Proteiniborus sp. DW1: one gene and its partner. The protein of the gene in region 1 interacts with the protein of each later gene in a pairwise test. Links are inferred from orthologs where the notes say so. Each region holds a gene or a part of one and is shown on either strand. Other genes may lie near its edges. The genes, in order: def and rplD.

Evidence for each region.
Region 2: the proteins of def (region 1) and rplD interact in binary tests that used the Escherichia coli proteins (3 or more experiments, as listed by UniProt). The link is inferred for Proteiniborus sp. DW1 from one-to-one orthologs.

What each region holds. Positions count from the first base shown.
Region 1 is NZ_FMDO01000038.1:19,107-28,939, reverse strand. Bases 1,357-4,052 are described here. They hold def (peptide deformylase), read left to right. Parts: upstream 1,357-2,326; coding sequence 2,327-2,779; downstream 2,780-4,052. Other genes in these bases: rsmB (16S rRNA (cytosine(967)-C(5))-methyltransferase RsmB), read left to right, coding at 3,896-4,052; fmt (methionyl-tRNA formyltransferase), read left to right, coding at 2,790-3,719; priA (primosomal protein N'), read left to right, coding at 1,357-2,315. In the rest of the region: more of priA, read left to right, coding at 1-1,356; more of rsmB, read left to right, coding at 4,053-5,239; dual-specificity RNA methyltransferase RlmN, read left to right, coding at 5,312-6,355; DW1_RS09635 (Stp1/IreP family PP2C-type Ser/Thr phosphatase), read left to right, coding at 6,387-7,130; pknB (Stk1 family PASTA domain-containing Ser/Thr kinase), read left to right, coding at 7,135-9,087; rsgA (ribosome small subunit-dependent GTPase A), read left to right, coding at 9,110-9,833. UniProt on the Escherichia coli protein: Removes the formyl group from the N-terminal Met of newly synthesized proteins. Requires at least a dipeptide for an efficient rate of reaction. N-terminal L-methionine is a prerequisite for activity but the enzyme has broad specificity at other positions.
Region 2 is NZ_FMDO01000049.1:38,427-48,685, forward strand. The notes cover bases 7,227-9,967. They hold rplD (50S ribosomal protein L4), read right to left. Parts: upstream 9,039-9,967; coding sequence 8,415-9,038; downstream 7,227-8,414. Other genes in these bases: rplB (50S ribosomal protein L2), read right to left, coding at 7,263-8,093; rplW (50S ribosomal protein L23), read right to left, coding at 8,125-8,418; rplC (50S ribosomal protein L3), read right to left, coding at 9,063-9,695; rpsJ (30S ribosomal protein S10), read right to left, coding at 9,786-9,967. Also shown: preprotein translocase subunit SecY, read right to left, coding at 1-830; rplO (50S ribosomal protein L15), read right to left, coding at 832-1,275; rpmD (50S ribosomal protein L30), read right to left, coding at 1,303-1,479; rpsE (30S ribosomal protein S5), read right to left, coding at 1,492-1,998; rplR (50S ribosomal protein L18), read right to left, coding at 2,016-2,384; rplF (50S ribosomal protein L6), read right to left, coding at 2,402-2,941; rpsH (30S ribosomal protein S8), read right to left, coding at 2,982-3,380; DW1_RS12540 (type Z 30S ribosomal protein S14), read right to left, coding at 3,413-3,598; rplE (50S ribosomal protein L5), read right to left, coding at 3,617-4,159; rplX (50S ribosomal protein L24), read right to left, coding at 4,189-4,497; rplN (50S ribosomal protein L14), read right to left, coding at 4,513-4,881; rpsQ (30S ribosomal protein S17), read right to left, coding at 4,912-5,166; rpmC (50S ribosomal protein L29), read right to left, coding at 5,193-5,396; rplP (50S ribosomal protein L16), read right to left, coding at 5,386-5,829; rpsC (30S ribosomal protein S3), read right to left, coding at 5,856-6,524; rplV (50S ribosomal protein L22), read right to left, coding at 6,543-6,878; and 2 more genes.

The DNA of each region.
Region 1 (9,833 bases):
TTATCAATAATACAGAGATACCTAAAAGTAGAATAAAGCCTATTAAAGACATATTTAATGATGATCCTATTTTATCAAAAAACCTCATTGAGCTAAGCTTTTGGATGAAAGATAGGTATTTAGCTCAATATTCTGATATTCTAAAATCTATGATGCCATCAGGTACAATTAATAAGGTGGTTGAGATTATAAAGTTAGTGAATAATGAAGAGGCTGTTTATGAAAAACTCAAGTCTAAGAATCAATTAAAAATAATAGAGTTTTTAAAAAAGCATGGAGAAACTGAACTCCAAAAGATTAGAGAAGCAACTGGAATAATAAATATCAATCCAAGCATAAATACACTTGCCAAGAATGAAATAATACAAGTTACTAGAAAAATAAACTCTGAAGTAAATAAAAAATATGAGAGGTTTGTTAAAAGAGTATTTTCTACTAATGATACAGAAGAAGTAATCAATACATTATCTAAAAATGCAATAAAGCAGATTGAAATCGTAAAATATTTAAAGAATATTGAGTCTATAAGCTTAAAAGACATAATGGTGGAGACTAGCTGTAGTCTTAGTTCATTGAAAGCTTTAGAAGAGAAAGGCTTTATAACTATTGTTGATGTCGAAATCAAAAGGGATGCCATAACAAAAGAGATCAATCCATATAAAAAAATAAAACTGACAAAAGAACAAGAAGATTGTATTGATAAGATATATAGAGACTATCTTGAAAATGGGTATAATAAGTACTTACTACACGGAGTAACTGGAAGTGGAAAAACTGAAGTCTATCTTAATTTAATTGAAAGAATCCTTGAGTCAGGAAAACAAGCAATTGTATTAGTTCCAGAAATATCACTTACCCCTCAAACTGTAGAAAGATTTGCAGGAAGATTTAGAAACAATGTGGCTGTGTTGCATAGTAGATTGTCAAATGGTGAAAGATACGATGAATGGAGAAAGATAAAAGAAGGAGAAGTGCAAATAGTTGTAGGAGCTAGGTCTGCAATCTTTGCTCCCTTTGATAAGCTGGCATTTATTATTATTGATGAGGAGCATGAGGCAAGCTACAAATCAAGTATGAATCCTAAATATAATGCAATAGAAGTAGCAGAAAAAAGATGCGAAATTGAAGGTGCTACTTTAGTTCTTGGCTCTGCAACACCATCTATTGAAAGCTATTATAAAGCTAAACAAGGTGAGTACAAACTAATTGAATTACCTAACAGAGTAAATAATAAAGAGATGCCTAAGATTGAAGTTATAGATATGAAAAAAGAACTTGATAATGGAAACAAATCAATGTTTAGCAATTCTCTATATAGTTCTATCTTAGAAAACCTTAGGGCTAATAAACAAACCATATTGTTCTTGAACAGAAGGGGATTTTCAACTTTTATTTCTTGTAGAAAATGTGGCTATGTTGTAAAATGTAAAGAATGTGATATTTCTTTAACCTACCATATGTCACAAAATACTCTAAAATGTCACTATTGTGGCTTTGCCTTAAAACCACCAACAATATGTCCTAGTTGTGGTAGTAAATATATTAAGTATTTTGGTACAGGTACACAAAGAGTAGAAGAAGAGATTAAGAGATTATTCCCTAACGCAAGAGTTTCTAGAATGGATTTGGATACTACTACAGCAAAAGGAAGTCATGAAAAAATATTTGAAAAAATGAAAAAGGGAGATATTGATATCCTTATTGGAACTCAAATGATAACAAAGGGCTTAGATTTCCCTAATGTGACTTTAGTAGGAATAATAGCGGCTGATCTCACACTAAATATACCAGATTTTAAGGCTTCTGAGAGAACATTTCAGTTATTAACACAAGTTGGAGGTAGGGCAGGAAGAGGAGAATATGATGGAAAGGTAATTCTTCAGACTTATGAACCTGAGCATTATAGCATAATGACTGCTAAATCTCATGATTATGTAAATTTTTATAATAAAGAGATATCTATAAGAAAAGAATTTAACTATCCACCATTTAGAGATATAATAAATATTATAATATCGGGAGAAAATGAGAAGGATACTTACAATGTGGCTAGCTCAATAGCAAGAGATATTAGGCTTGAAGTATTTAAACAGATCGATAGTGCAGAACATAAGGAAACCATTATAGGCCCCATGGAGGCTCCAATATATAGAATAAAGAATAAGTATAGACGTCAAATTATTATTAAAGCAAAGAGAAGCAATATTACTTTGATAACTAAGGCAATAGATAGGGTAAATAAGGATAACATAGAAAAAAATAATGCTAAGAATATAAGTGTAAGCATTGATTTTAATCCAGTTTCAATTATTTAGGAGGTTATAAAATGGCCATAAGACAGTTAAGGTATGAAGATGATCCGATTTTAAGGAAAAAATCTAGAGAGGTAGATGTAATTGATGAGAGAGTTAAGATTTTAGTACAGGATATGCTTGAAACAATGTATAAGGAAGAAGGAGTTGGCCTAGCAGCTCCACAGGTTGGTGTTCTTAAAAAAGTAGTGGTAATTGATATAGGTGAAGGGCCAATAATACTAATAAATCCTTATATAGTCCGAGAAGAAGGAGAAAACATTGATTTAGAAGGTTGCTTGAGCATACCAGGAAAAAGTGGTAAGGTGTGTAGACCTGAAAAAGTGACAGTAGAATATTTAGATTTAGGTGGAAATAAGAATGTAATTGAAGGAACTGACCTTTTAGCTAGAGCGCTTTGCCATGAAATAGATCATTTAAATGGAATATTGTATACTGATAAGCTAGTAAGTATTGAAGAGGAATAGGAGTGTTAGGATGAAAGTTGTATTTATGGGTACTCCAGATTTTTCTGTGCCAACACTTGAAGCACTATATAATAATGGACACCATGTATCTCTTGTAATTTCTCAAGCTGATAAGGCAAAAGGAAGAGGCAAGAAAGTTCAATATACACCAGTAAAAGAAAGAGCCCTTGAACTTGGATTAAATATATATCAGCCTGATAATGTTAATTCAAGCGAAAGTGTTGAAATAATTAAAAATGAGAATCCAGATGTAATAGTTGTAGTAGCCTATGGGCAAATTTTAAAAGAAAGCATATTAAATATTCCTAGGTTTGGATGCATAAATGTTCACGCTTCACTTCTTCCTAAGTATAGAGGAGCAGCTCCAATCAATTGGGCAATAATAAATGGTGAAAAGACCACAGGTGTGACTACTATGTTAATGGAAAAGGGATTAGACTCTGGTGATATGCTACTAAAAAGAGAGGTTGATATACTTGATGGGGAAACAGCAGGTGAGCTACATGATAGGCTGATGAAATTAGGAGCAGAACTTCTAATAGATACTATTGCGGATTTAGAAAGAGGTTCTATAATTAGAATTCCACAAGATCATGAAAAAGCTACTTATGCACCTATGATGTCTAAAGACCTTGGAAAAATCAACTGGAATGAAAAAGCCATCGATATTCAAAACTTAGTTCGTGGTACACAGCCATGGCCAGGAGCATTTACAACATATAAAGAGAATAATATAAAAATATTGGAAGTAGATATTGTAAATAAATTCAATGATGAAGAAAGTGGTAAGGTAGTTAAAGTTAATAATGAAGGAATATATGTAAATACTTTAGATAAATGTATAGCCATAAAACAAATTCAGTTTCCAGGCAAAAAAAGTATGTCAGTATCAGATTTTTTAAGAGGGAATGATTTTGAAGTAGGGGTTCTATTAAAATAAAAATTAACTTAAATAATATCTAATAGAACTCATATTAAATAATACAGCTTTTAAATTGCTGCAATAAAAAAGAGGTTAAGGGGCTGTCTAGTCCCTTATTTTTGATTAAGCCACTGCATAAAAGATTTGCATGGAGGCAAATATTTTAATATTTGCTTATATTATGAGGTGAAATAATGAAAAAAAACCCTAGAGAAGTTGCAATCAAAATTTTAAACGAAATTAATGAGGAGAAGGCATATTCTAATATATCTATAACAAGAAATATTGACAATGATTTGAGTAGTTTAGATGAGTCCTTAATAAGAGAAATAGTCTATGGAGTTATGGAAAATAAACTTTTAATAGACTGGGTTATAATGCAATTTTCTAAAGTGAAGCTTAGAAAAATTGCACCTATAATTAAAGAAATTTTGAGAGTTGGGGTCTATCAAATACTCTTTATGGATAGAATACCAAATAGTGCTGCTGTCAATGAATCAGTGAAATTAGCAAAAAAATATGGTCATAAAGGTTCTATAAGTTACGTTAATGCCATACTGAGAAATATCTCAAAAGATATAAATGAATTAAAATTACCTGAAAAACATAAAAACCCTGTTGAATATTTATCAGTAAAGTATTCTCATCCTAGATGGATGGTAGAGAGTTGGTTAAATGACTTTGGTATGGATTTTACTGAAGAACTTTGTATTGCCAATAATGAAAGACCTAAATTAAACATAAGAGTAAATACCTTAAAAATTTCCAAAAAAGATTTAATGGATAGGTTAGAAAGTAAAGGATTTATTATAGGTGAAGGCAGCTATGCATATGACTGTATAATTATATATAATCCTGTTAGAATTACAGACACAGATGAATTTAAAGATGGACTATTCCAAATACAAGATGAAAGCTCTATGTTAGTAGCTCAAATAATGGATCCAAAGCCAGGTGACTTTGTAGTGGATGTTTGTTGTGCACCAGGAGGAAAGACAACTCATATTGCTCAAAAAATGAAAAATAAAGGTAAGATAATAGCTAGAGATATTCATGAACATAAACTTAAGCTAGTTGAAAGCAATATAAATCGATTAGGAATTAAAATTATTGATACAGAAAAGTATAATGCCCTAGATTTAGATGAAAATTTAGTGAATAAGGTTGACTGTTGTCTTGTGGATGCCCCATGTTCAGGCCTAGGATTAATAAGAAGAAAGCCAGATATTAAATGGAGAAAGGAAAAAGACGATTTATCAGCAATTACAAAATTACAATTTGAAATATTACTAAATGGCAGTAAATATGTTAAAAAAGGTGGGACGCTTGTTTATAGTACATGTACAATTCAAAAAGAGGAAAATATTTATCTAATAAGAAAATTCATTGAATATAATAATGATTTTCGATTAGTTAGTTTTGAGGATTGTATAGATAATGTTGAATTGAGTAAATCAGCTGCAAATGGATATATTGAACTATATCCCAATATTAATAATACTGATGGCTTTTTTATTGCAAAGATGATTAAAATATAGATGTTTATAGTTAAATTTTTATTTATTATGATATAATATATTATGTCTTGCAATATTTGTAGGAGGGATTATTTGGACAAAACTGATTTAAAATCGCTTGAAATAGAAGAATTAGAGGAAATATTTCTAAAACTTGGAGAAAAAAAGTATCGAGCAGCCCAAGCATTTAAATGGATGCATCAGAAGATGGTTTCTTCTATAGATGATATTACAGAACTTCCTCAGGGGCTCAGGGACAAGCTGAACTCTAATTATAGAGTCAGTAACCTTAAGATTGCGGAGAGACTAGATTCTAAACAGGATGATACCATAAAATACTTATTTGTACTAGATGATGGAAATGTTATTGAAAGTGTGATGATGAAATATAAACACGGAACTTCTGTATGTCTATCTACTCAGGTAGGATGTAGAATGGGATGTGAGTTCTGTGCTTCAACCAAAAGTGGTTTAGTACGTCATCTATTACCAGGAGAGATACTGGAACAATTTTATCAGATACAGAAAGAACAGAATATTAGTATTTCAAATGTAGTATTAATGGGTAGTGGAGAACCACTAGATAACTATAATAATGTAATGAAATTTTTCAAAATCATACATGATAAGAATGGACAAAATTTAGGCTATAGACATATTACAATTTCAACATGTGGTCTTGTACCTAGAATTTTTGACTTAGCAGATGAGGGAATACCCATTAACCTATCTATTTCTCTTCATTCTCCATTTGATGAGGAGAGAAAAAAGATTATGCCAATAGCTAAGAAATACAGTATACGCGAGATAATGGAAGCATGTAGTTATTATATTGCTAAAACAAACAGAAGGGTAACCTTTGAGTATACCTTAATTAAGGATGTAAATGATCATCAGAAGGACGCATTAGAAATAGTTAAATTGCTAAAAGGTATGTTGTGCCACGTTAACCTAATTCCTCTTAATACTATAAAAGAATTTAGTCATACAAAATCTAATGAAAAATCAGTACTTAAATTTAAAGATATTTTACTTAAAAACGGAATAAACACTACTATAAGGAGAGAAATGGGTGCAGACGTAAATGCTGCTTGTGGACAATTAAGAAGAGACTATATTGAAAGGGGATACTCTTAAACTACATTATCTTGTGAAGCGGGGTGTTAAGATGTTTATATGTGCGTGTTCAGATGTGGGTAAAGTAAGAAATATAAATCAGGATTCATATTATTACTCAGATGATGACAAACTACCTTTATTTGTAGTCGCAGATGGTATGGGAGGTCACAATGCAGGTGAAGTGGCCAGTTCTTTAGCAATTGATACAATTAAAGAAAGCTATTGCAGAGATAAAGAGAATATTATTCAAGGTAACCTGGATATTCCAAGGTTTATAAATACAACATTATTAGAGGCTAATAATAGAATATTAAAGGAAGCTAAAGATAATCAAAGTTGTGTAGGTATGGGAACTACAATCACCTTAGGGATTATTCACTATAATGAGATATTTATTGGGCATATGGGTGATAGTAGAGCATATTTATTTAGCGAACATGAACTGTATCAGTTGACCCAAGATCATTCTCTTGTAGCTGAATTAGTTAGAAATGGAAGTATTAGCAATGAAGAAGCTATTCATCATCCCCAAAAGAATATTATTACAAGAGCATTAGGTACTGATACTGAAATAAAGGTTGATATAATTAATAGAAATCTAAATGATGGTGATCTAATAATATTATGTACTGATGGACTAACTAACTTAGTAAGCGATGAGAAAATAAAAGAAGTATTAAATAGTTGTGAGGATATACGACAAGCTTGTTGTTTACTTACAGATGTAGCAAATGAAATGGGTGGTTTTGATAATACAACAGTTATGATTATTAGATTTGTTGAAAAGAGGTGAAAACATGATTGGGAAAATATTAGGAAATAGATATGAAATCCTCGAAAAAGTTGGCGGTGGAGGAATGGCTTTAGTCTATAAGGCTAAATGCAGATTACTAAATAGGTTTGTTGCTGTAAAGATACTAAGATCTGAATTCATACATGATGAAGATTTTATTAATAAATTTAGAAGAGAATCTCAGGCAGCTGCAAGTTTATCTCATCCTAACATAGTAAGTATTTATGATGTAGGTGTAGAGGATAACATTCATTATATAGTAATGGAATTTGTTAATGGAAAAACCTTGAAGCAACTAATAAGAGAGAAAGGGCAGCTTAGTATAGAAGAGTCTCTAGACATTGCTATTAAAATTGCTGAAGCCTTAAGCCATGCCCATGAAAACCATATAGTTCATAGAGATATTAAGCCTCATAATATTTTAGTAACAGAGGATGGTATAGTTAAGGTAACTGATTTTGGAATTGCCAGAGCTGCTACTACCTCTACAGTGACTAATACAAGTAACGTTATAGGCTCTGTTCATTATTTTTCACCAGAGCAAGCTAGAGGTGGCTATACTGATGAAAAATCAGATATCTATTCTCTTGGAGTAGTTATGTACGAAATGATTACTGGTACAGTGCCTTTTCAAGGGGATAGTCCTATTTCTGTTGCTTTAAAACATATACAAGAGGATATAGAACCTCCATCTCATATTGATAGCTCTATCCCTTTGGATTTGGAAAGTATTATTATGAAATGCGTTCAAAAAGACCAAAGCTTAAGGTATAGTGATATCAAAACTCTATTAAGTGACTTAAAAAAATTTAGAAATAGTGACGAAATTCACATAAGTAATTTCAACGATTCACCTACTAGAATTATTCCAAGAATAGATGATACTTTGATAAACCAAGAGGGAAATGATTCAATGAAAAATCAAAGAAAAAAAGTTGATAAACGTAATATGAATAGTGATAACATCTATAAAGATGAAAAAGGAGGCTCATCTAAGTTAGTTACATTAACAGCAATTATTTTAGCCTTATTGTTGACTATAGGGATAACTGCAGGATTTCTTTGGCTTAGAGGCCAGATACAGGGTCAGGAAGTAAAGGTAATTGATGTTAGAGGGCTTCATAAAGATGTTGCAGAAGAAAAATTAAACGAAATTAACCTTGTTTTGAGAGTGAAGAGTGAAGTTTATAGTAGTGAATATGAAAAAGGTCATGTAATAGATCAAAGTGTAAAAGCTGGAGAGACTGTAAAAGAAGGATATCCTATTGATGTTACAATAAGTAAGGGCGTAGAAGAAGTAGATGTTCCATATGTAGTTAATAAACATATAGATGAAGCTGAGAATCTTTTAGAATCTGAGGGACTGCGCAGTGTTCCCGAACGTGTTTATAGTGACATTCCAAAGGATTACGTTATAAGTCAAACACCAGAAGAAAATCAAAGAGTGCCTAAGGGTTCTACAGTGAAATTAGTCGTTAGTGATGGACCTGAGATAAAATATGTTATTGTACCAAATGTAATCGGAGAAAATATAGATAAAGCTAAGAATGAGCTAACAAACTTAGGATTAGTTGTAGACATCAAGTATGAGTACAATGAAAATGTAGATAAGGATATCATAATATGGCAAGACCTTACTGCTGGCTCAGAAGTTGAAGAAAACACAACTATAAAACTAACGGTAAGTAATGGTCTGGAGGATATGGAAAAACCAGATGGAAGTGACAAAAAAGAAACAGATGTAGACGAAATAATAAACAATAACCTATCTATTATATTACCAAAAGATAAAAATGAAGTTGAGGTCAAAATATATAGGATACAAGATGGAGAAAGAGAAGTAATTTATAATGAAGTTCACAGTACAAGTGAAGAATCTATATCTGTTTTAGTTGAGGGTAAGAGAAGTGCAAAGTATGAGGTTTATTTTGATGGTGTGTTTATTGATGAAATATAATTATATAAAGGAGAACTGATTTATGCTAGAAGGAATTATTATTAAAGGCATAGGCGGTTTTTATTACGTAAAAGTAGAGAATAAAGTCTATGAGTGTAGAGCTAGGGGGCTTTTTAGAAAGAATAAAACCATTCCTCTTACTGGAGATAGAGTTTTAATTAGAGTTAACGAAGAGGACAATACAGGCTATGTAGAACAAATATTAGATAGAATTACTGAACTAAAAAGACCTCCAGTTTCAAATGTAAATCAAGCTATAATAGTGTTTGCTGCGCAAAAACCAGAGCCTAATTTATGGCTTCTAGATAGATTTTTGCTTCTAGCATCATATCAGGAACTAGATGTGATAATATGCATAAATAAATATGATTTGGATACCGATGGAAAAGCAGATGAGATTTATAATATTTATCATAATGCAGGGTATAAAATAGTGAAAACTAGCTGTGAAACTAAGCAAGGTATCGATGAAATAAAGGATTTACTTAAAGATAAAATAACTGTATTTGCAGGACCATCTGGAGTAGGTAAATCTACACTATTAAACAACATCCAATCAAACTTAAAGCTGCAAACTGGCGATATTAGTCACAAGACTAGTAGAGGAAAACACACTACAAGACATGTTGAGCTTATAGAGTTAGATTTAGGTGGTTGGGTTGTAGATACTCCTGGATTTAGCACTTTAGATATTGATTTCTTAAATGAAAAAGAGCTTCAGTATTATTTTATTGAAATATTCGACA
Region 2 (10,259 bases), on another replicon or contig:
TGGGGAAATTGTAGTAATGATGTAGAGAAGATTACAGGAATTACTCCTGCCATCAACACTTTTATAGGAATATGTGTGCTTTGGCCACCATACATCTTTCTTCCTACAACTCTTTTAGCATATTGAACAGGTATCTTTCTAGTACCCTCTTGTATAGCTATAACACCAACTATTATAACTAAGGCTACTATTAAGAACCCAATTATTTCTAAAACTTTTTCTCCTGCCAATACTAATTTAAACATATTGATTAATGCGCCAGGCGCTCTTGAAATGATACCGACAAATATAATAAGAGAAATACCATTTCCAATACCTTTTTCAGTAATAAGCTCTCCTAGCCACATTAAAAATGCTGTTCCAGCAGTTAATACTAAAACAATTACTGCTACTGGTAGAAATTCTTTACTAATAAGAGCTCTGTTAAAAAATCCAACACTAATACCAATTGCTTGGACTAGAGCAAGGATAATTGTACCATATCTAGTGTACTCAGCGATTTTCTTTCTTCCTTCTTCGCCTTCTTTTGCTAGAGCTTCTAAGCTTGGAATAGCAATTGTCAATAACTGTATAATAATTGAAGCAGTTACATATGGGTAAATATTAAGAGCAAAAATCGTAAAATCTTTAAAAGCTCCCCCAGCCATTAAGTTTAGAAAATCTAGCATTCCCCCAGAGCTAGCAGCAAACATAGAATCTATAACAGTCCTGTCTATTCCAGGTACTGGAATACTAGAGCCTAATCTAAACACTACAAGCATGGCAAATGTGAATAATATTTTCTTCCTTAAATCAGGAATTTTCCATGCGTTCCTTAAAGTGGATAGCATTTTAGATCACCTCTACCTTTCCCCCATTAGCCACTATTTTTTCAGCAGCTGATTTGCTGAATTTGTGGGCTTTAACAGTTAATTTTTTGTTTAATTCACCATCACCAAGTATTTTAACTCCATCTTCAAGCTTTTTGATGATGCCTGCTTGAATAAGAAGTTCAGGTGTTACTTCTACATTATCTTCAAATATATTTAAATCATCAAGGTTAACTATTGCGTATGTTTTAGCAAATATATTTGTAAAACCTCTCTTAGGTAATCTTCTATATAATGGCATCTGTCCACCTTCAAAACCTGGTCTTACTCCACCGCCTGAACGAGATTTTTGTCCTTTTTGTCCTCTACCAGCAGTTTTTCCTTGACCTGAACCAGTACCTCTACCTAATCTTTTAGTCTTTCTGCTGCCGCCACCTTGATTTGGTCTTAATTCATGTAGTTTCATGGTTGCACCTCCTCTTATCAAAAAGTTCTACTCAATAACTTCAACCATATAATTAACTTTTTCTATCATACCTCTAATTTGAGGAGTATCTTCTTTTTCTACTATTTGACCTATTTTCTTAAGTCCTAAGGCCTGTATAGTTCTTTTGTGAGCCTCTATCCTACCGATTGGGCTCTTTATTAGTTTAATTTGAATTTTAGCCAAGGTATTTCCCCCCTAACCTAATAACTCTTCAACAGTTTTTCCTCTAAGTCTAGCAACATCTTCTGCTCTCTTAAGTTGTTTTAGAGCTTCCATAGTTGCATTTACCATGTTTCTAGGATTATTGGAACCTAAGGATTTACCTCTTAGGTCTCTAATACCTGCAAGCTCAATAACTGCACGTACAGGACCTCCAGCTATAACTCCAGTACCTTCTGAAGCTGGCTTTAGTAACACCTTTCCTGCTCCAAACTCTCCTACTGTTTCATGAGGAATTGTTGTACCTACTGTTGGTACTGCTATTAAATGTTTTTTAGCATCTTGTACTGCTTTTCTAATAGCTTCTGGAACCTCTTGGGCCTTAGCCATACCTACTCCTACATGCCCATTTTCATCTCCTACTACTACTAGTGCACTAAATCTAAAGTTTCTACCACCTTTAACAACCTTAGTTACACGATTTATACTAACAACTCTTTCTTGTAAATCTAATTCGTTAGCATCTATACGACCATGTTGCATTATTTTCCCTCCTTCATTTAGAACTTTAATCCGCCTTCTCTTGCTCCTTCTGCAAGTTCCTTAACTCTTCCGTGATAAATATATCCGCCTCTATCAAATATAACTTCTTCGATGCCTTTTGCTAGAGCTTTTTCTGCTACTAGTTTTCCAACAGCCTTAGCAGCCTCTTTGTTGCCAGTCTCCCCTAGCTTTCCTTTTAGTTCTTTATCGAGTGTAGAAGCAGACACTAAAGTTCTTCCTGCTTTGTCATCGATTATTTGCGCATATATGTGATTTAAACTTCTATACACATTTAATCTTGGTCTCTCAGGAGTTCCAGTTACAGTCTTTCTGATTCTTAAATGCCTTTTTTGTCTTTTTACATTACTATTTACTTTTTTAAGCACCTGTTTTCACTCCTTTCCTACTTACCTGTCTTTCCTTCCTTGCGTCTTACATTTTCGCCTTCATATCTTATACCTTTACCTTTATAAGGCTCTGGTCTTCTCCAGTCTCTAATAACTGCAGCATAGTTTCCAACCTGTTGCTTATCTATACCCTTAACAATTATCTTGTTAGGTGCTGGTACCTCTACTTCTATACCTTCTGGATCCTCCATTTCAACTGGATGAGAAAATCCTAGGTTAAGTACTAGCTTTTTACCTTGTTTTTGAGCACGATAACCTGTTCCTATGATCTCAAGGCTTCTAGTATACCCATTAGTAACCCCTTCGATCATATTAAATAATAATGTTCTTGTTAAGCCGTGTAGTGATTTGTGTCTCTTTTGTTCTGTTGGACGAGACAAATGAATCACATTATCTTCTATATTAATTTTAATCTCTTTATCAAGCTGTTGTTCAAGTTTTCCTTTTGCGCCTTTAACTACTACATAGTTGTTTGCATCAATTTTTACTTCTACGCCACTTGGTATAGTTATCGGCTTTAAACCTATCCTTGACATGACTTATACCTCCTTTTCCATTAAATCAGTCTTTTATCTATTACCAAATGTAGCAGATTACTTCTCCGCCTACGCCTTCTTTTCTTGCTATTTTATCTGTTACAATACCTTTTGATGTTGAAAGAACTGCTATTCCTAGTCCGCCCAATACTCTAGGTATCTCATCACTTTTTACATAAACCCTTAAACCTGGTTTAGATATTCTTTTAATACCAGAAATTATTTTCTCATTATCTTTTCCATATTTAAGTTGTATTCTTAGAATACCTTGTTTTCCATCTTCTATTACATCAAATCCTTTTATAAAACCTTCTTCTAAAAGGATGTTAGCTATTGATTTCTTCATATTTGAAGCTGGGATATCCACAGTCTCATGTTTTGCATTATTTCCGTTTCTTATTCTTGTAAGCATATCTGCAATTGGATCAGTCATCACCATTCGAGTCTACCTCCTTCCATTTTAACAATCTATTACCAGCTCGCTTTTTTTACTCCAGGAATCTGTCCCTTGTAAGCTAGTTCTCTGAAGCAAATACGGCAAACTCCGAACTTTCTTAGGTAAGCATGTGGTCTTCCACAAATCTTGCATCTGTTATATTCCCTGGAGCTGAATTTCTGCTTTCTGCTTTGTTTAACTATCATTGATTTTTTAGCCACTCTTTTTCGCCTCCTCTTTTACTTTCTAAAGGGCATTCCCATAAGTGCTAAGAACTCTTTCGCTTCCTCATCAGTTTTAGCTGTTGTAACTACGATTATATCCATTCCTTTTATTGAATCAACCTTATCATATTCTATTTCAGGGAATATTAGCTGTTCTTTAATTCCTAAAGCATAATTTCCTCTACCATCAAAAGATGTACTTGATACTCCTCTAAAGTCCCTAACTCTTGGTAGTGCTATATTCATTAGCTTGTCAAGGAACTCATACATCTTATCTCCTCTTAGAGTAACCTTTGAACCAACTGGCATACCTTCACGAACTTTAAAGTTTGCTACAGATTTCTTTGCTCTAGTTACTATTGGTTTTTGTCCTGATATAATACCTAGCTCTTCTACAGCTGATTCTAACAATTTTGGGTTATCTCTCGCTTCTCCAAGCCCCATATTTATAACTATTTTTTCAAGCTTAGGAACTTCCATTATATTATCGTATTTAAATTTTTCCATTAATGCTGGAATAACTTCATTTTTATATTTATCTCTAAGGCGTGTTGCCATTTTGTAAACCTCCCTTCAACTGTAGCTTATTATAAAACTTCACCACATTTTTTGCAGACTCTTACTTTATCACCGTTTTCTAAAACTTTATATCCAACTCTAACGCCTGTCTTATCTTTATTACAGTATAACATCACGTTTGACACATGAATTGGTCCTTCTTGGTGTATTATTCCACCTGGTTGCATTTGTCCCTTTGGTTTTTGATGCTTTGTAAGCATATTTACACCTTCTACAATTACTCTATCTTCCTTTGGCATAGCAGTAAGAATTTTTCCTTTTTTTCCTTTATCTTTACCTGAAATAACTACTACTGTGTCACCTTTTTTAACATGCATTGTCTACACCTCCTCTTATAACACTTCAGGTGCTAGTGATATTATCTTCATGAAGTTACCTTCTCTTAATTCTCTTGTAACTGGTCCGAAAATACGAGTACCTATTGGTGATTTATCATCTTTTATTATAACAGCTGCATTCTCATCAAATTTAATGTAGCTTCCGTCTTGTCTTCTAACACCTTTTTTACTTCTAACGATTACAGCCTTAACTATATCTCCTTTTTTAACAACACCACCTGGTGTTGCACTTTTAACAGTAGCTACTACTACATCGCCTATGTTAGCATATTTTCTACGTGTTCCACCTAAAACTTTTATAATCAATAATTCTTTAGCTCCAGAATTATCTCCGACTTTCATACGTGATTCTTGTTGTAACATTTATTACCCTCCTTTCGTCGATACCAAGGATTATTTTGCTTTCTCTATTATCTCAACTAGTCTCCATCTTTTTTCTCTACTTAATGGTCTAGTTTCCATTATCTTAACTTTATCGCCTATTCGGCATTCATTGTTTTCATCATGTGCTTTAAATTTTGTAGTTCTTTTAACCATTTTTCCGTATAAAGGATGTGCTACAAATGTTTCAATGGCAACTACTATTGTCTTATCCATTTTGTCGCTAACAACTCGACCTATTCTAACCTTCCTATTACCTCTTTCCATTAGGTTGGCCCTCCTTTCCCGTTAAGCTATGCGTTAATCTGTTTTATTTCTCTTTCTCTTATTATTGTCTTAACACGCGCAATATCTTTTCTAACAGATTTAATTCTCATTGGGTTATCAAGCTGTCCTGTAGCTAATTGAAATCTTAAATTAAACAGTTCAGCCTTTAAATCGTTAAGTTTGTTATCAAGTTCTTGAGCAGTCATTTGACGAATTTCATTAGCTTTCATTAGCTTCACCACCCTCTTCAATTACATCTTGTCGAGTGACAAATTTAGTTTTAATCGGTAATTTATGTGCCGCTAGTCTCATTGCCTCTCTAGCAGTTTCTTCTGGAACTCCTGCCATTTCGAATAATACTCTTCCTGGTTTAACTACTGCTACCCAGTATTCTGGTGAACCTTTACCAGAACCCATACGAGTTTCAGCAGGTTTTTGAGTTATTGGCTTATCCGGAAATATTTTTATCCAGATCTTACCGCCCCTCTTAACATATCTTGTCATCGCTCTTCTTGCTGCTTCTATTTGATTGGATGAAATCCAAGCTGGTTCTAATGCTTGCAATCCATATTCACCGTAAGAAATCTTATTGCCTCGAGTAGCTTTACCTGTCATTCTTCCTCTTTGTACTCTACGGCGTTTTACTCTTTTAGGCATTAACATATTAACTTCCTCCTTCCTACACTACTTTATTTCTCAGCAACCTCTTCTTTTTGTTCTACCTTTGCAGTAGGAAGAACCTCACCCTTGTATATCCAAACTTTAACACCTAGCTTTCCATATGTTGTGTCAGCTTCTGCAAATCCATAGCTTATATCTGCTCTTAAAGTTTGAAGAGGTATTGTTCCTTCACTATATCCTTCTGTTCTAGCCATATCTGCACCACCAAGTCTTCCAGATACAGCTGTTTTAATTCCCTTTGCTCCTGATCTCATAGTTCTTTGAATAGCTTGCTTCATAGCTCTTCTAAAAGATACTCTTCGCTCAAGTTGGCTTGCAATATTTTCAGCAACTAATTGTGCGTCTAACTCAGGAACTTTTATTTCTTCAACGTTCACAGTTACATTTTTCTTAGTTAACTTCTCTAGATTTTTTCTTAGCTCTTCTACTCCTTGACCGCCTTTACCTATAACCATACCTGGTTTAGCAGTGTTTACAGTAACTTTAACTCTATTAGCTGCTCTTTCTATTTCAATTCTTGATATTCCAGAAGTAAACAATTGTTTTTTTACAAACTCACGTATTTTATTATCTTCTACTAGAAGATCTCCGAACTGTCTACTATCAGCATACCATTTTGAATCCCAATCTTTTATTATACCTACTCTCAATCCATGTGGATTAACTTTTTGACCCATCTGTTTATCCCTCCTTTTCTATTCTCTCTCTCTTAGTACGATTCCAATGTGACTTGTTCTTTTTAGAATTGGATACGCTCTACCTTGTGATCTCGGTCTCCATCTCTTTAGCGTAGGTCCTTGATTACCGTAAGCTTCGTGCACATATAGTTTTTCTCTATCCATATCAAAATTATTTTCAGCATTTGCAATAGCTGAACTAAGAACTTTCTCTAACTCTTTAGCGCCTCTCTTAGGTGTGAATTTTAAGATAGCAAGTGCTTCATCAACGTTCTTGCCTCTTATTTCAGCAGCCACTAAGTTCACCTTTCTTGGTGCAATACGAATATATTTGGCGATAGCTCTAGCTTCCACTCGAAGTTCCCTCCTTCTTACTTACTTTCTAACTGATGTTGTTTTTTCTGAACCTGCGTGTCCTTTAAATGTTCTAGTAGGAGCAAATTCACCTAGCTTGTGACCTACCATGTCTTCTGTTATATATACTGGTACATGTTTTCTTCCATCATGTACAGCTATAGTGTGTCCTATCATTTGCGGAAATATAGTTGAACGACGTGACCATGTCTTAATAACTTTCTTTTCATTTTTAGCATTTAATTCTTCAACTTTTTTTAGTAAATGATCGTCGCAAAATGGTCCTTTTTTAAGGGATCTACCCATTTAAGTTCCTCCTCCCAATGCGATATTATTTGTTCTTTTATAAGCATAAGCCGAGGCCGATTAATCAATTTAAGAAGATTATTTCTTTCTCGCTCTAACGATATATTGATTTGATTTTTTGTTTTTCTTACGAGTCTTGTATCCTAATGCTGGTTTACCCCATGGTGTTACAGGAGATGGTCTACCTATACCTGTTCTTCCTTCACCACCACCGTGTGGGTGATCGTTAGGGTTCATAACGCTACCTCTAACTGTTGGTCTAAAGCCCATGTGTCTCTTTCTTCCAGCTTTACCTACTGTTATATTTTCATGGTCTATGTTTCCTACTTGACCTATTGTTGCTCTACATTCTACTCTAATTAGTCTAAATTCACCAGATGGTAGTTTAACAGTAGCATAGTTTCCTTCTTTACCCATAAGCTGTGCTTCGTTTCCAGCTGATCTAACTAGCTGTCCGCCTTTTCCAGCTTTTAATTCTATATTATGGATTATTGTACCTACTGGTATATTTCCTAATGGTAGTGCATTACCTACTTTAATATCTGCATCTGGACCTGATTCTATTACATCTCCAACTTTTAAACCAAGTGGAGCAATTATATATCTTTTCTCTCCATCAGCATAGTTTATTAATGCAATGTTTGCTGTTCTGTTTGGATCATACTCTATTGCAGCTACCTTTCCAGGTATGCCATCTTTATTTCTTTTGAAATCAATTATTCTATATTTTCTTTTAGCTCCGCCGCCTCTGTGTCTAACTGTAATCTTTCCGTGGGCGTTTCTTCCCGCTTGTCTATTTAAGCTTACAACTAATGACTTTTCAGGCTCTTTTTTTGTTATTTCTTCAAATGTTGAAACAGTCATTTGTCTAATTGCAGGCGAAGTCGCTTTGTATTTCTTGATACCCATTTATTTCCCTCCTCTTACTTGCAATTAAGAATTACATGCCTTCAAAGAACTCTATGCCTTTACTATCTTTAGTAAGGGTAACAATTGCTTTTTTCCAATCCGGTCTTTTACCCTCATGAATTCCTTGTCTTTTCACTTTACCTTCCATAAGCATAGTGTTTACCTTTTCAACCTTTACTCCAAAAATCTTTTCAATAGCATTTTTGATTTCCGTTTTATTGGCTTTTTTATCTACAACAAAGGTATATTTACCTTCTGCCATATCATTCATACTTCTTTCTGTTACTACTGGTTTTCTTATGATGTCGTGTGGATTACGCATTATGCATACACCTCCTCCACTTTTTTAACAGCATCCTTAGTTATGATGAATGAATCGTATTTAAGAATGTCATATACATTAAGAGTATTTGTTAAGCTAGTTTGAACTCCTGGTATATTTCTTGCTGACTTAATTACATTTTCATTCTTTTCAGCCATAACGATTAATGCCTTTTTGCTAGAATTTATGTTCTTTAAGATATTTACCATATCTTTTGTTTTAGGTTGAGTTAGATTTAATTCATCTAATACAATAATTTCTTTGTTTTCAACCTTTGAGCTTAATGCGCTCTTCATAGCTAATCTCTTAACCTTTTTAGGAATAGCATAGCTATAATCTCTTGGTTTTGGAGCAAATACTACTCCACCACCTATCCATTGAGGTGCTCTTATGCTTCCTTGACGAGCTCTACCTGTTCCTTTTTGTCTCCAAGGTTTTCTTCCTCCACCTCTTACTTCTGCTCTTGTTTTAGCTGATTGAGTACCTTGTCTTTTATTTGCAAGCTGGTTCTTTACAGCTTCGTATAAAACGTGTTGGTTTACTTCAACTCCAAATACCGCATCGCTTAACTCTATATCACCAATTTGTTGGCCTGATACATTATATAAAGCTACCTTTGGCATCTAACTTCCTCCTTTCCTAAGAACTTACTTTGAAGCCTTTACAGATTCTTTTATTGTAATTAGTCCGCCTTTTGGTCCTGGAACAGCACCTTTAACTAATATGAAGTTCTTCTCTGCATCTACTCTTATAACTTCTAGGTTTTGTACTGTTACTCTCTCATGTCCCATGTGACCAGGCATTTTCTTGCCCTTAAATATTCTCGATGGAGTAGCTGAACCACCCATTGAACCTATTCCTCTATGATATTTAGAACCGTGTGACATAGGTCCTCTACCTTGGTTATGTCTCTTAATAGCACCTTGGAATCCCTTACCCTTAGATATTCCAGTTGCATCTACTCTATCTCCTGCTGAGAATACATCAGCTTTTATTTCTTGGCCTATTTCATAAGCATCTATATCATCAACTCTAATTTCTTTTAAATATCTTTTAGCTTCTGTACTTGCCTTTTCAAAGTGGCCTTTTAATGGTTTATTAACTCTTTTTTCTTTAACATCACCATAGCCTACTTGGATTGCATTGTAACCGTCTTTTTCTACGGTTTTTTTCTGAACAACTTTTATTGGACCAACTTCGATTACTGTAACCGGAATTACTATTCCTTCCTCAGTAAATACTTGTGTCATTCCAATCTTTTTACCTAATATACTTTTCATCTTTACACCTCCTGAAATCTTACAGCGGATTACACTTTCGTGCAATCATACTAAGCAGAGTGTATTTATTTTAATTCTCTACTTGTATTCTTATAATTTAATTTCAATGTCTACACCTGCTGGTAGATTAAGTTTCATTAATGAATCTACTGTTTTTGGTGTAGGATTTAAGATATCGATTAATCTCTTATGAGTTCTTTGCTCAAACTGCTCTCTAGAATCCTTATACTTGTGAACAGCTCTTAGTATTGTTATGATTTGTTTTTCAGTTGGTAGTGGAATTGGGCCTGAAACATTTGCTCCTGTTCTTTTTGCAGTTTCCACAATTTTTTGTGCTGACACATCAAGAATTTCATGATCATAAGCTTTTAATCTGATTCTTATTTTTTGTTTGTTTGACATTAAAATTCCCTCCTTACTATCGCATGTTTTGATTTACATGCGACAACGAGCGCCGATACACTTAACCGGGTGTTTTGTGGTTTTTTGTGCACAGCTATCCCTTGTCGCCCGAGTCTAAGCCGGACATTCTCCGCAAAAATTCCCTTATTAATTTTTTAATAA